Regions from separate parts of the Brevibacillus sp. FIR094 genome, predicted to be linked through region 1. Evidence: riboswitches for the same ligand, from Rfam matches in the RefSeq annotation. Region 1 holds a riboswitch; the other holds the start of a gene.
What was found. Region 1 has a riboswitch for S-adenosylmethionine ahead of ACQ5DJ_RS04030 (ABC transporter permease). Riboswitches for the same ligand answer to the same signal wherever they lie in the genome.
Positions count from the first base shown of each region.

Region 2: another riboswitch for S-adenosylmethionine. It lies ahead of mtnK (S-methyl-5-thioribose kinase); the one in region 1 lies ahead of ACQ5DJ_RS04030 (ABC transporter permease).

Region 1 covers NZ_JBEAES010000003.1:262,777-270,234, forward strand. The annotation lists gene ACQ5DJ_RS04010 (FAD/NAD(P)-binding oxidoreductase) at 1-576, shown strand, start outside; gene ACQ5DJ_RS04015 (hypothetical protein) at 611-1,186, shown strand; gene ACQ5DJ_RS04020 (MBL fold metallo-hydrolase) at 1,213-2,631, shown strand; gene ACQ5DJ_RS04025 (sulfite exporter TauE/SafE family protein) at 2,663-3,445, shown strand; SAM riboswitch class I at 3,540-3,644, shown strand; gene ACQ5DJ_RS04030 (ABC transporter permease) at 3,754-4,686, shown strand; gene ACQ5DJ_RS04035 (ABC transporter permease) at 4,691-5,638, shown strand; partial or broken gene ACQ5DJ_RS04040 (ABC transporter ATP-binding protein) at 5,652-6,675, shown strand; gene ACQ5DJ_RS04045 (ABC transporter ATP-binding protein) at 6,668-7,458, shown strand, end outside.
Region 2 covers NZ_JBEAES010000004.1:179,057-186,514, forward strand. The annotation lists gene ACQ5DJ_RS04895 (sigma-70 family RNA polymerase sigma factor) at 69-584, shown strand; gene ACQ5DJ_RS04900 (anti-sigma factor) at 584-1,774, shown strand; SAM riboswitch class I at 1,871-2,016, shown strand; gene mtnK (S-methyl-5-thioribose kinase) at 2,152-3,381, shown strand; gene mtnA (S-methyl-5-thioribose-1-phosphate isomerase) at 3,378-4,418, shown strand; gene ACQ5DJ_RS04915 (GNAT family N-acetyltransferase) at 4,518-5,093, shown strand; gene ACQ5DJ_RS04920 (ABC transporter ATP-binding protein) at 5,228-6,970, shown strand; gene ACQ5DJ_RS04925 (ABC transporter ATP-binding protein) at 6,990-7,458, shown strand, end outside.

The DNA.
Region 1 (7,458 bases):
AATACTCTCAATGACGTCATTCGTCGCAAGAACATCGAAACCAGATACAAGCATAACCTAATGGAAGTGCGGGCGGATACCAAAGAAGCCGTTTTCGAGAATCTGGACACCAAAGAGCAGCAAGTATGGAAGTATGACATGCTTCATGTGACCCCTCCCATGAAAGCGCCCGATTTCATTGCAAACAGCGCTTTGGCAGACACAGGAGGCTGGGTCGATGTCGATCCATTTACGCTTGTGCACAAAAGATTTCCCACTATTTTCGGCATAGGAGATTGCGCGAATCTTCCCACGTCCAAAACCGGAGCTGCTATTCGCAAACAGGCGCCAGTCGTCGAGAAAAATCTGCTCGCACTGATCAATGGTAATCGAATGACTGCCAAGTACGACGGTTATACATCCTGCCCACTCGTAACGGGATACAACAAACTGGTGCTGGCTGAATTTGATTACAACCTGATGCCATGTGAAACCTTTCCTTTTGACCAATCTGAAGAGAGATTCAGTATGTACCTGATGAAAAGAGAGCTGCTTCCCATCCTTTATTGGAATGGCATGTTAAAAGGATTGATGTAAGCCAGTCTTTGAAAGAGAGGGGGAGAGCAACATTTTGAATGACAGGAAGGAACAGAGAAGCTCTGACATGTTTTTAGAGGATTTATCTGATCCAGAAGTTCAGGAAGCCATCACCATATTGATCCAAAAGCTCCCGAAGATAAAAGATACCGTCCTGGCAGTCGAAGAGGGACTTGAAGTAGCAACATCGATCTTGCGCGATCAGGAATCGCTACGGTATTTGTTTGAACGAGTAGATGGTAAACTGTCCCGTTTCTTTGTGGAAAAAGAATCGATAGACGCCCTGTTTACTTTGCTTGATAAGATGCCAAAGCTCGTTAAGTATGTCAGCGTCCTCGAACAAGCTGCTGATTTTTTGGAAAGTTTTGGAAAGGATAAGCAATCACAGCAATATCTGCTTAACGGTGTGAAAGCGTACATCGCTCCTGTGTCCGCGCAAGTGGAGCACGGAATGGCCGTCTTCCAAGAAGCAAAAGTAAGAGCCGAACATAAAAGCGAACCCGTTTCCGTGTTCACGCTTTACAAGCTCATGAAGGATCCCACCGTCCAAAAGACACTTCGTTTTACCCAATCGCTGCTCGAAGTACTCGCGGAAAAATCAAACAAATAATAGAGGTGTAAAAGGAGGAATGCACGATGTTGTTGCGTTACTTTTATGATGAAAAACTGTCCCATGCATCTTATCTGGTAGGCTGCCAAAAAACCGGGGAGGCGATTGTGATCGATCCCGGCCGCAATCTGGCTCCTTATTTTCAAGTCGCCAAAGCAGAGGGGGTTACCATTGTAGCCGCCACCGAAACCCACATTCACGCTGATTTTGTTTCTGGTGCAAGGGAACTGGGCGCAGCTTATCAGGCGAAACTATTTTTATCCAATGAGGGCGATGAAGAGTGGAAATATCAATACTTGGAAGGTTTGAACCATCAGCTTGTTCATGATGGGGATCGCTTTTATATCGGGAACTTGCTATTTGAAGTCATGCATACCCCTGGACATACACCAGAAAGCATCTCCTTCCTTTTGACAGACCTCGGTGGGAATGCAGATCGCCCCATTGGGATCTTCACAGGAGATTTCGTCTTTGTGGGAGATATCGGCAGACCGGACTTGCTGGAAAAAGCAGCGGGAATGAAGGGTACGTCCGAGTCAGGCGCAAGAGCCATGTTCCAGTCTCTCCAAAAATTCAAGCAACTGCCGGATTATATGCAGGTATGGCCAGCTCATGGCGCGGGAAGTGCTTGCGGGAAAGCACTGGGGGCCGTGCCGTCTTCTACCGTCGGTTATGAAAAGCTCTTTAACTGGGCGATGTCACACTCCAATGAAGAGGAATTCGTCAAGGCACTCCTGGATGGACAACCAGAGCCACCAACGTATTTTGCAGTGATGAAACGGGTTAATAAGGAAGGGCCTGCCTTGCTCAACGAACTCCCTGTTGTTCAAGAGTTCAACTCGCTTGAACAGGTAAAAGAATCGCTTGAAAACGGACAGATTGTCGACACGCGTCCTTTTCAGAAATTTGCGAAGGGGCATCTAGCGGGAACACTTCACATTCCTTTTAACAAGTCATTCGCCAACTGGGCGGGCTGGATCGTTGATTACGATCGCCCGGTTCATATCCTGGCCACCCCAGATGAGCTGGACGAGATTTTGCAAGCCTTGCATTCCGTAGGGATTGATCATGTCACAGGTTTTCTCGACTGCGACACGCTAATGGAAAGTAAAGCGTCTTCGCTCGAGACAATCGAAGAGGTAACACCGTTGGAGATTGCAGAACGGGTGGAAAAGCGAGAGGTTCACGTAGTAGATGTACGCAATCTGGCTGAGTGGAAGGAAGGACATATTCCGGATGCCCAGCACATCATGCTCGGTACGCTCGCCATGCGGCTGGAAGAGATTCCTCACGATAAGCCGCTTCTCGTACAGTGCCGTTCCGGTGCCCGATCTGCTATTGGTGCAAGCATTCTTAAAGCAAATGGCTTCAAGGATGTCATGAATTTGAGTGGCGGAATCTTGAATTGGCAAATAGACGGCTTAACAGTTGTAGAGCAGGAATAAAACGAAGCGAGATGTTGCAAAGGGTGAGCCTATGACTATCGACCTTGTGATCACACTTTTTGTTATCGGTTTCGCGGGATCGTTTATCTCTGGTCTCGTCGGAATCGGGGGCTCCATCATCAAGTATCCGATGCTTCTGTACATTCCGCCCGCCCTTGGATTGGTTGCTTACACAGCTCACGAAGTATCCGGAATAAGTGCAGTCCAAGTATTTTTTGCCACCCTAGCTGCTGTTTGGAGTCTGCGCAAAGATAAGCTCATTCATTACCAGCTCGTTGTGTACATGGGGAGTGCCATTATTGTCGGGAGCTTGCTTGGAGGATATGGAGGAAAATATCTTTCGGCAGATGCCATCAATTTCGTTTACGCCATTCTGGCCACGATTGCTGTAATCTTGATGTTCCTGCCAAAAAAGCGGATGGACGAACGTGAACAGACCGAGGTTATCTTTCATAAACCAACAGCGGTATTATCCGCTTTGATTGTTGGGGGTGCATCCGGAATTGTCGGGGCAGCTGGCGCTTTTATTTTGGTTCCCATCATGTTGATCATCCTCAAGATTCCGACAAGAGTTACGATTGCTACATCTCTTGCTATCACTTTTCTTTCTTCCATCGGTTCGACGGTAGGGAAATGGATGGCAGGGGACATATTGCTATGGCCGTCTGTGATTATGGTCATCGCCAGCATCATGGCAGCGCCGCTCGGTACGAAGGTCAGCAAACGCTTGGGCACCCGGATTCTCCAAACCATTCTTGCCTTGTTGATCCTAGCCACCACGATTAAGATTTGGGCTGACATCCTGATATTATAAAGAAAAATCAAATGTCATTGAACAGGATTGACATATCCGAGTAAAATGATAAGATAAAAATGAATTTTACGATGTAATTAAATTTCATAGAACGTTCTTATCGAGAGTGGTGGAGGGACTGGCCCGATGAAACCCGGCAACCTTGGTCTGATTGACCTTACGGTGCTAATTCCTGCGGAGTTATTCTGCGAGATAAGAAGGTGGGAACCGACTAATCGCCCCTCTTCTTTTCGGAGAGGGGTTTTCTATATTTTAAATTCATAGTATTCACATCTTTTTACTCGTTATTATATGAAGGAGGAAACAATGTGCTTTATTATGCGGTCAAGCGTGGCTTTCTCATGATCTTGACACTGTGGATGATTGTCACGGTAACGTTTGTGACCATGCACCTGATTCCGGGTGACCCGTTTGCGTCTGATGCCAAAATGCTTCCAGAAGAAGTGGTAAAGAACATGCGGGCGGAGTACAACCTAGATCAGCCAATCACGATACAGTACCTGCTCTATCTGAAAGGATTGCTGCAATTTGATTTGGGGCCTTCTATCCAGTCGAAGACGAGGGATGTGAACACGCTGATTGCAGAGGGATTTCCCGCATCGGCCGTTCTGGGACTCCAGTCGTTTATTGTCGCGCTGGCAGGTGGAATCACACTGGGAATCGTAGCGGCACTCTATCACAATCGAACGCTGGATTTCTTGTCTATGTTTGCAGCCATCATTGGGATCTCCGTCCCCAGTTTTATTCTGGCGCCACTGTTGATCAAGTACTTGGCGGTCAAATGGGAGCTGCTTCCCGTTGCTGCGTGGGGGAGCTGGGAACACTCGATTCTTCCAACGCTTGCGCTCGCTATCGGTCCGCTCGCCATTATCGCTCGCTTCGTACGAGCCAGCATGCTTGAGGTTTGGCAACAGGAATACATAAGCACGGCGGAGGCGAAAGGGCTTGGCACCTTGTCCATTGTCGTTAGACACGGGATACGGAATGCCATATTGCCGGTTCTTACTTTTATCGGTCCGCTATTTGCCAACCTGATGACAGGAACCTTTGTGGTGGAAAAGATTTTCGCTATTCCCGGGCTCGGCAAATACTTCGTGGAAAGCATTTTTAACCGCGATTACCCCGTAATTTTGGGAACGACAGTGTTTTATAGCTTTGTGCTCATTTTTACTTTGTACCTCATCGACCTGCTGTATCGGGTGATTGACCCGCGCATCAGATTGACGAGTGGAGGGAAGTAGCATTATGGCCAATCAGGCAACACAACTGGATTCGCTGTTTCGACCAGTCGACCGAACCCGGCTATCCGAGGAAATTCGGGAACGTCCCAGTCTTGGGTATTGGCAGGAGGTATTGCAGCGAGTATTCCGCAACAAGCTGGCAATGCTCGGGTTCTTCCTGCTCATGGCAGTGGTGACCCTCTCGATCATCGGGCCGATGATCGTTCCCCACAGCCCGCATGAACAGTCATTGACAAAGGGAAATCTGCCACTGTCGGGTGAGCACTGGTTTGGAACGGATGACTTGGGGCGGGACATGTGGGCACGTACCTGGGTAGGTGGTCAAATCTCTTTGTTTATTGGTGTGGCGGCAGCTGCCATCGACCTGGTGATCGGTGTATGCATCGGCGGGATATCCGGTTACATGGCAGGAAGGAACAAGTTGGGCGACCGTGTGGATAACATCCTGATGCGATTAGCTGAAATTCTGTACAGCATTCCGTATCTCCTGGTGGTAATCCTGCTGATGGTGGTTCTGGAGCCTGGACTCGCAACAATCATTATTGCCCTATCACTAACCGGATGGGTCGGCATGGCTCGTTTGGTCAGAGGACAAATCATGCAGATCAAGCGTCAGGAGTTTGTGCTGGCTGCAGAAAAGTTGGGTACCTCTCACGTCAAAATCATCATTAAGCATCTGCTGCCGAATACGATCGGCGTCATCATCGTCAACCTGACCTTTACGATACCGCACGCGATTTTCGCCGAATCGTTTCTTAGCTTTCTTGGGCTGGGAGTGCAGGCACCAACCGCCAGCTGGGGAACCATGGCCAACGACGCGCTGGCCGTTATGCTGAGCGGACAGTGGTGGCGACTGTTTTTTCCCGGATTCATGATTTCCCTTACCATGTTCGCGTGTAACGCGCTCGGGGATGGATTGCAGGACGCACTGGACCCGCGGATCAGGAAATGAGGAGGAGTACATCGTGAAACCATTGTTGGAAGTCGATCAGTTGCGTGTCTCCTTTTGTACGTACGGTGGAGACGTGCAGGCAGTAAGAGGGGTTTCCTTTTCTGTAAAGGAGGGTGAGACGTTGGCCATTGTCGGGGAAAGCGGCTGCGGAAAAAGTGTGACCGCCCGGGCATTGATGGGGATGATTCCTCCGCGATCCGGTCAGGTAAAAGGCGGCAGCATTCGGTTTCACGGGCGTGAACTGACTGGGCTGACGAAGCTGGAATGGCAGCAAGTTCGCGGCTCGCAGATCGGTATGATCTTCCAGGACCCGATGTCCTCGCTGAACCCCACGATGAAAATCGGCCAGCAGATTGCGGAAGGGCTGATCAAACATCGAAAGCAGACGAAGACAGAAGCAAAGGAAGAGACGCTGAAACTGCTTGTGAGGGTAGGCATTCCAGAAGCGGCGAGGCGATTTGAGCAGTATCCGCACGAGCTAAGCGGAGGAATGCGGCAGCGTGTAGGAATCGCGATGGCACTTGCCTGCCAACCCCAGTTGGTTATCGCCGACGAACCGACGACGGCGCTCGACGTGACCATTCAGGCACAGATTCTTCGTCTGATGAAAGAGTTACAGGAGCAGTCGAACACATCGATCATATTGATCACCCACGATCTGGGCGTCGTCGCAGAGGTAGCCGACCATGTAGCGGTCATGTACGCAGGCGTAGTGGTGGAAAGCGGCCCGGTGGGAGAGATCTTTGACAATCCACGCCATCCATACACACAAGGGCTGTTGCAGTCGGTGCCACGTCTTGATGCGGGTAAAAAAGAACGGCTGATCCCCATCGAAGGGACACCGCCGGATCTGTTTCGTCCACCTGCCGGTTGCCCGTTCGCTGCCCGTTGCCGGTTTGCCATGGAAATTTGCCTGGAGCATATGCCGCAATCGAATTCGTTTTTGAATCAGCATGAGGCGAGTTGCTGGCTGAACGACCCGCGTGCCCAAAAGAGCAGAAGAATGGATGGTAGCAGGGAGGGAGATACATGGTTGACAACATTGTAGGGGTGGAGAATCTCGCTAAATCGTTTGAGATTGGCGGAGACCAACGGGTTAGAGCTGTTGACCGAGTCTCTTTTGAAATCAGACGAGGGGAGACGCTCGGAATCGTTGGGGAAAGCGGCTGCGGCAAGTCTACGCTGGGCAGGACTATCGTTGGCCTGTACCCGGCTAGTGCGGGGCGCATCCTGTTTCAAGACAAAGACATCGCCAGTATGGATAGACGTGAGCGACGGGAAGCAAACCGCCACATGCAACTGATCTTCCAAGATCCGCAGGCTTCGCTCAATCCGCGTTTACGAGTGGGCGACATCATCGCAGAAGGAATCGACTCCTATGGATTGGCAAAAGGAAAAGAGCGAGAAGAACGCATCTATCGGCTGCTGGAGCTAGTAGGATTGCATCCAAGCCACGCAAAACGCTTTCCGCATGAATTCAGCGGCGGACAGCGACAGCGTATCGGCATCGCCCGTGCGCTTGCGGTGGAGCCTAGTTTTATCGTGGCAGACGAGTCTATTTCCGCACTGGATGTGTCCATCCAAGCGCAAATCGTCAATCTTCTAGCCGATCTTCAGGCAGAGCGGTCTATCACCTATCTGTTTATCGCCCATGACCTGTCGATGGTGAAGCACTTCAGCGACCGGATCGGCGTGATGTACCTGGGACAGATGATGGAGCTTGCACCGAGCGAGCAGTTGTTTGCCACACCGCTACATCCGTACACGCAGGCCTTGATCTCGGCTATGCCGGTTTCCCATCCAGCCCAGCGCGAAGAGCG
Region 2 (7,458 bases), on a different contig from region 1:
ATGTGCAGCAGTTAATCAGAAAAATGAGACGAAGGTGAAACTTTTTTACACTTCCTGCGTGGTAAGGGATGAAGGGGTGTGAACGGCTTGGGAAAGTAGGTCTGGAGGATGTGTACCAGCTGCATGTAAACGATATTTACCGCTATCTTTTCCGGCTGACACGAGATGAGAGGCTGGCAGAGGATCTGACACAGGAAACCTTTTGTCGCGCCTACTCTTCCTTGGATGACTACCGTGGGGGAAAAGTACGACCTTGGCTGTTCAAGGTGGCCTATCACGCTTTCGTAGACGGTTATCGCAGGAAGACGAAACAACGGTTTGCGTTTGTGGAAGCCCTGCCAGAGCGACGTGATCATGCGGCGGTTGATCCGGCAGAGCATGTCGTGAACAAGGAGCTGTGGGAAGTGGCCCATGACTATTTGGAGAGACTTCCAGAAAAGCAGAGACAGGTCATTTTGTTGTCTGCCATGCAGTTTTCCTACGCGGAAATGGCAGAGGTACTCGGGATTGAGTTGGCAGACGTCAAGCGTTCCTTGTTTCGGGGGAGACAAAAGATGCGGCAGTTGTGGAGGGAGGAAAGCTGATGATGAACAAGGATGAGAATAATCGCGAGCAAAGGCTGCTTGCTTATTTGCGTGGGGAAATGGCGGAAGAAGATTCGAAACAATTCGAGGAGGAAATAGCCGCTGACGAGGAATACGCACAGCGGTTGGAGAGGCTTTTGCTGGGGGAAGAAACGGGAGAGGACAACGCGAAGATAAAACAGCCTGAAACGCTGTCGGCTGAAAAACAGCGCGCCATTGTTCGCCGGGGGAAATGGAAAAATCGGTTGAGCAACGCTGGATTCAGCATAGTGCTTCCCTTTTTGGCTGGAGTTGTGTTGCTGATTCTGAATGGCTGGGTTGGGTCATTGATGCATGAAGATCTGTTCCGCGTTGCGAAGTCGATGGTCAATTTTACTCAACCCGGTGTTAGTGTGGGCGGGAGTGGCTCGCAGGTGGGATTGCTATACGGCAATATCAGCATGGAGCTTCGCGAGAGAGTCGGGTTGGAAGATAAGAACGCAGGGCGATTTGAAAGTACAAACGTGCTGTGGAACGTAAATGCCGGGCCGCAATGGACGAATGGAGTCAGGGAGCAAAAGCTGTATTTCCGTTATCCGACAGAGGGGAAAAAGGAGGATACGACGTCTCTCACTTCACCTGCCTGGGCAACGATGGAGAAGCTGCCGGAGGGAACCGTTTCTCAGCTCGCAATTTCCTTCGATCACTTCCTGACGTATGAGGAGTACTATGAACTGGTTTCCCGCTATGTTACCTCTTCGGGACAAGATACGGTTTGGTTTGCGGTAGACACAGGGGTGGAGCGCAAGCAAGCAGAAGACGATGGGGGCAATCGGTTTCTCGGTCCCGGGTACGTGTGGGGGTTTGCTCAGCATGAACTGGACTACGGAAGTGCGTCCATTCGGGTAAACGGGGAAGGGGACAGAAGAATGGCCGCCTACTTGGAAGAGATGAAGTACTTATCTGAGCAAGAAGATATGGCTCGCGATATCGGCAGATCTTTGCTATCTCGTAGCGACCCTCAGATAACCGAACGATACAACTACATGCAGCAAAACGGAGTGCGAATCTACGGCGCCGTCCTCACCGGACCTACGAAAGAACTGCTGAAGCTCAAGGCCGAAAAGTCAATAACGGCCGCGCTTTTAGGCAAGGTAGACTGGTGGAATTGGGATCGCCCTGCGGCATCGGGAACACATTATACCTACTAGTAGCACGGTGCGAATTTTTGCACAAAAGGGTGTTGACATCGTGGAAGCGTTGGTTGTATGATTCAAACTAAATCAAAAACCGAATACGTTTTGGATACCTTATCCAGAGAAGGTGGAGGGACTGGCCCGATGATACCCGGCAACCGACATGACGCCATTCAGACGCGAGGAAGCGACTGATTGACAGGCGACATGCACGGTGCTAATTCCTGCAGAAACAAAAGTAGTCTGGAAGATAAGGGGGACATCAACACGGTTCTTACACGTGACGACAGCGACCTCTTTTCTTCGGGAAAAGAGGTCTTTTTATTGCTCCAGGTACTCAAACAAAACAAGTAGAGATAGAGGAAAAATACGTAGAGGGGAGTTTTGGAATCATGGCATATCGCGCATTGACTGAACAGGAAGCAGTAGAGTACGTAAAAGGAATACCGGGTCTTTTTAGCGATGGAGCAGAGCTGACCAGCCGCGAAATCGGGGATGGCAACCTCAATCTCGTTTTTGACATTCAGGAGCCAGCAACTGGTAAGAGCGTCATTGTCAAGCAAGCACTGCCTTTTGCCCGCGTCGTGGGAGAATCTTGGCCGCTTACGATTGATCGGGCTCGTATCGAGAGCGAGGCACTCCGCATTCAACACAAATACGTTCCAGACCTAGTGCCGCAGGTGTATCATTTCGACGCGGAGCTTGCGCTGACCGTCATGGAAAACATCGGGGACCACATCATCATGCGCAAAGGTCTGATCGAAGGAAAGCGGTACCCGCTATTCGCGAGGCAAATTGGTCGTTTTCTTGCGCAAACCTTGTTCTTCACATCCGATCTGGGCGCACATCCGTACGATAAAAAATCGCTAGTCGGAACATTCATAAATCCAGAATTATGCAAAATCACAGAGGATCTCGTGTTTACCGATCCGTATGAAAATGCACCTACCAACGACTTCAACCCGTTGATTCGCCGGGAAGTCGAGGCGATCTGGAACAACAGGCCGCTGAAGCTGGAAATCGCCAAGCTGAAATACGATTTCCTTACGCGCTCGGAAGCGCTGCTGCATGGTGACTTGCATACCGGAAGTATTTTCATCACGGAAAACAGCTTGAAAGCAATCGATCCAGAGTTCGCTTACTACGGCCCAATCGGTTTTGACATCGGGGCGGTCATTGCCAACCTGCTGCTCAACTACGCAGGACAGCACGGTTTGCAAAAAGATCAAGGAGAACGGGAAGCGTACCGCGAATACTTACTGGAAACGGTCGAGGATGTCTGGAATGAATTCGTTTCGCAATTCGTTCAGCTCTGGCACAAGCACGCCAAAGAGCGCAGCGCACATGTCGAAGGACTGTGGCAAAGCTACGTGAAGCGTTTGATTCAGGATACAGCAGGCTATGCCGGATGCAAAATTTTGCGCCGTGTCATCGGCTTGGCAGGAGTAGCGGACCTGAATGCCATTGAAGACGACCAGACTCGCGCAGAAGCAGAGCGTCTGGCTCTCTCGATTGGAGAAGCGCTGATTCTCGGTCGCGGCGACATAGACGAATCGACAGATATCACGGACATCGTACGCACTGTGACCGAACGTTACTATCAGGAGGCAACGACAGTATGACAACCAGCACCCAATTGGCACCTGTTAAGTGGGAGAATGACGCATTGGTCTTGCTTGACCAGACGCGTTTGCCAGTAGAAACGATCTATTTGAATTTGACTACCTCCGAGCAAGTATGGGGTTCCATTCGCCGCTTGGAAGTGCGTGGTGCACCAGCGATTGGCATGGCGGCGGCTTACGGGCTCTACCTTGGGATTCGTGGCAGTGAAGCGAGTAACTACGACGAGTTTTGGCAGGAACTGAACCAGCAGGCAGACTACCTGGGCTCTTCCCGTCCGACAGCCGTGAATCTGTTCTGGGCGTTGGATCGCATCAAAGCTCGTGTTGAAAAAGAAAGCGGAGCGTCGATTGCCGAGTTGAAGGCGGCAGTGCTCGATGAAGCATTGGTGATTCAAAAGGAAGACGCTGAAGTATGCCGGACCATCGGAGAGCATTTGCTCACTCTGTTGCATGACGGTATGGGAATTCTCACGCACTGTAATCCAGGAGCATTGGCTACAGCAGCGTACGGTACGGCTACCGCTCCATTTTATTTGGCAAAGGAACGCGGCTGGAACCTGAAGGTGTACGCGGACGAAACTCGTCCTGTCCTGCAAGGCGCTCGTCTTACTGCATTCGAATTGCAGCAAGCAGGGATTGATGTGACGCTGATCTGTGACAACATGGCGGCGATGGTTATGTCCCAAGGGAAAGTAGAGGCTGTCATCGTGGGTACAGACCGCGTAGCAGCGAATGGCGATGTCGCCAACAAAATCGGTACGTATGGGGTAGCGGTATTGGCAAAAGCTCACGGCATTCCTTTTTACGTGGCAGCTCCCTTGTCCTCGGTCGATCTAGACACACTGACAGGCGCAGATATTCCGATTGAAGAGCGTCCAGCCGAGGAAATTACCCATGGCTTGGGCAAACAGGTAGCTCCAGACGATATCAAGGTGTACAATCCTGCGTTCGATGTAACGCCTGCGAAGTACATTACAGCGATCGTCACGGAGACCGGCATTTTCAAGCCGGAAGAGATCGGCAATAGCAAAAAATAAAAGAAACACTTATAAGCGTTCGCCCAGTTGTTGCTGGCGGGCGCTTTTTGCTCATTTTGGCGTTTTCCAGTAAAATATCCAAGAAAAGGGGAGATACGTATGCAAACGATTCAACGGATAGCAATCAATGAAGATACGTACTTGAAACAATTAGAATTAACCGATGCTGAGGAGTTATTTTTGCTTACGGATTCGAACCGGGAGAATCTTATGGAATGGCTGCCGTGGCTGAATTATACGAAGAAGGTAGAGGATTCCCGCCAATTCATCCAAGCGACGATCCATCAGTACAACGATAATCGCGGCATCAACTACGGCATTTGGTACCAAGGACGTCTGGCTGGTACAGTCGGTGTACATACGGTGGATTGGATCAACAATAAAACGTCCATTGGCTATTGGCTGGGTTCACAATTTCAAGGAAAGGGCCTGATGACAGAAGCAGTGGCGACCTACTTGGACGTATTAATCTTCGGGTCATGGGATTTGGAAAAAGTCACGATTCAGGCTGCTACGGAAAATTATAAGAGCAGATCGATTCCAGAACGATTAGGGTTTCAACTGGAAGGGATTCTGCGCCGGAATGAATTCCTTTACGATCACTACGTGGATCATGCCACTTATAGCCTGCTAAAAGAGGAATGGCTTGACTGGAAAACCGGGAAAAAATCATAGATTGAACTGTATGCTTCGATTGACAATGAAAATTCTGTAAATTACGATGGGGAAGACAGATCAAGAGGGCTGCGTGTGATTCGCAAGCCCTTTTTTAGTCGTGCTGTTAGGTTTAATAAATAGAGGTGATTTACATGCAGACACTTCGGCAATTATCTTGGTTTTTCCGTGCCTATTGGAAGCGGTACGTCCTTGGAATCTCTGTGCTTTTTATTATTGATGTCCTCATGCTTTGGCCACCGAAATTAATCGGGGACACGGTGGATTCGATTCGCAACAGTTCCCTGACAAACACTGACTTGACGCAAACAGTGGTTATCTTGCTCGTTTTGGGTGTTAGTTTGTATGGACTGCGCTTTCTCTGGCGGTACTTGTTAAATGGGGGGGCCTTGATACTGGAGAGGACGTTGCGCGAGCGATTGTTTGCCCATTTGACGAGAATGACCCCGTCATTTTTTCATCGAAAACGCAGTGGGGATCTGATGGCCGTCGCTACCAACGACATTCCTGCCATTGAACAAACGGCTAGTACAGGGGTGCTTACGCTTGTCGATGCGTTGTTCATGACTTTGTTAACGCTTGGCGTCATGGTGACCGCGATTGATTGGAAGCTGACGCTGGCTGCACTGATCCCGATGCCGTTTTTGGCTTGGTCAACGGCGTATTATGGAAGGTTGCTGCATGAGCGCTTTTACTTGGCGCAGGAAGCTTTTGGAGAGATGAATGATCATGTTCAACAATCCGTATCGGGCGTTCGGGTATTGAGAGCATTTGTTCAGGAAAAAGCCGATATCGAGGCATATCGCCGGGTCAGTGAAAAAACGTTGGAGCGAAATGTGAGTGTTTCGCGGATCGACGCCCTGTTCGAGCCAACGATCGCGATTATTATTGGCTTCAGCTTTTTGATCGGGCTGGGCTATGGGACGTATTTGGTTTTCACCAGTGCCATCTCCTTAGGGGATTTGGTTGCATTCAATTTATACTTGGGACTTTTAATTTGGCCGATGTTCGCCTTTGGTTGGCTAGTCAATGTGTTGCAACGCGGTGGCGCTTCCCACAAGCGTTTTACAGAGCTAATGGTGGAGCAGTCAGATGTGACGGAGGCAGCGAATCCGGTCACGAGCCAAATCGCCAATACCGTAGAAGCACGCCATTTTTCCTTTACGTATCCGGGTACTGACAAGCCGGCACTCACCGACATCTCGTTTCGTTTGGGCGAAGGAGAGACACTTGGGATTGTCGGGCGGACCGGAAGCGGCAAGTCGACGCTATGCCGTGCCTTATTGCATCAATATCAGATGAAGGAAAAAGCTCTGTTTATCGGGGGCATCCCGATTGAGGGACTTGCTTTCGATACACTGCGAGAAAAAATCGGCTATGTGCCTCAGGAGCATTTGCTGTTCTCACGGACGATTGCAGAAAATGTTAGATTCGGGAAACCACAAGCGACGACCGAGGACGTGATGCATGCGTTGGAGCTTGCGGAGATGAAGAGAGATCTGGTGCAATTCAGAGATGGATTGCAAACCATGGTTGGAGAGAAGGGGGTCACCCTCTCTGGAGGGCAAAAACAGCGCATTTCCATTGCACGCGCTCTTTTGATGGATGCGGGTATCTTGATTCTCGACGATTCTTTATCGGCTGTGGATGCACGGACAGAGGAGAGCATCCTTCGTCATCTGAGACAGGAGCGCGCAGATAAAACGACGATTATTACCGCTCATCGTCTATCTGCCGTCCAGCATGCACAACTGATTCTCGTGCTGGATGAGGGACAGATCGTCGAACGTGGGACACATGACGAGCTAGTGCAGCGTAACGGCTGGTATGCAGAGCAGTACCGTCGTCAGCAAATGGAACAGGATGTGGCTGGTTGAGAGAGGGGGAAAGCGTTTCATGAGTAAAGAAAATGTATGGGGGCGTTTGACCGAGTACGCCAGGCCATTTCAAAAGCAAATACTGGGCGCACTATTCCTGCTCCTGCTGGGAACGAGTGCAGAGTTGGCGGGTCCTTTTTTAGCCAAGGTCATGATTGATAATCACATCCTAGCGATCCAAAAGCCTTGGTATCAACTAGACGAAGTGCCACCACATGCAGCTGGACAAGTGGCCTCATTGAACGGTACGAACTATATTCGTGAAGATGTCGCAGCAAAGACGGGTCTTGCTTTGGACGGTATCCGTCACAAAGAAGTAACCGTGCTGACAGAAGGCACGACCTATTACTTGGTTTCCGGCAAGGTGAATCCAAACACGCAGAAGCAATTCACCCCGATTGCGCCTGAAAGCGGCAGGGAACGCTTCGAGGTAACAACGAAGGATCAATCAGGTCAAAAGATGACCTCCACAGGCATTCGGCTGACCG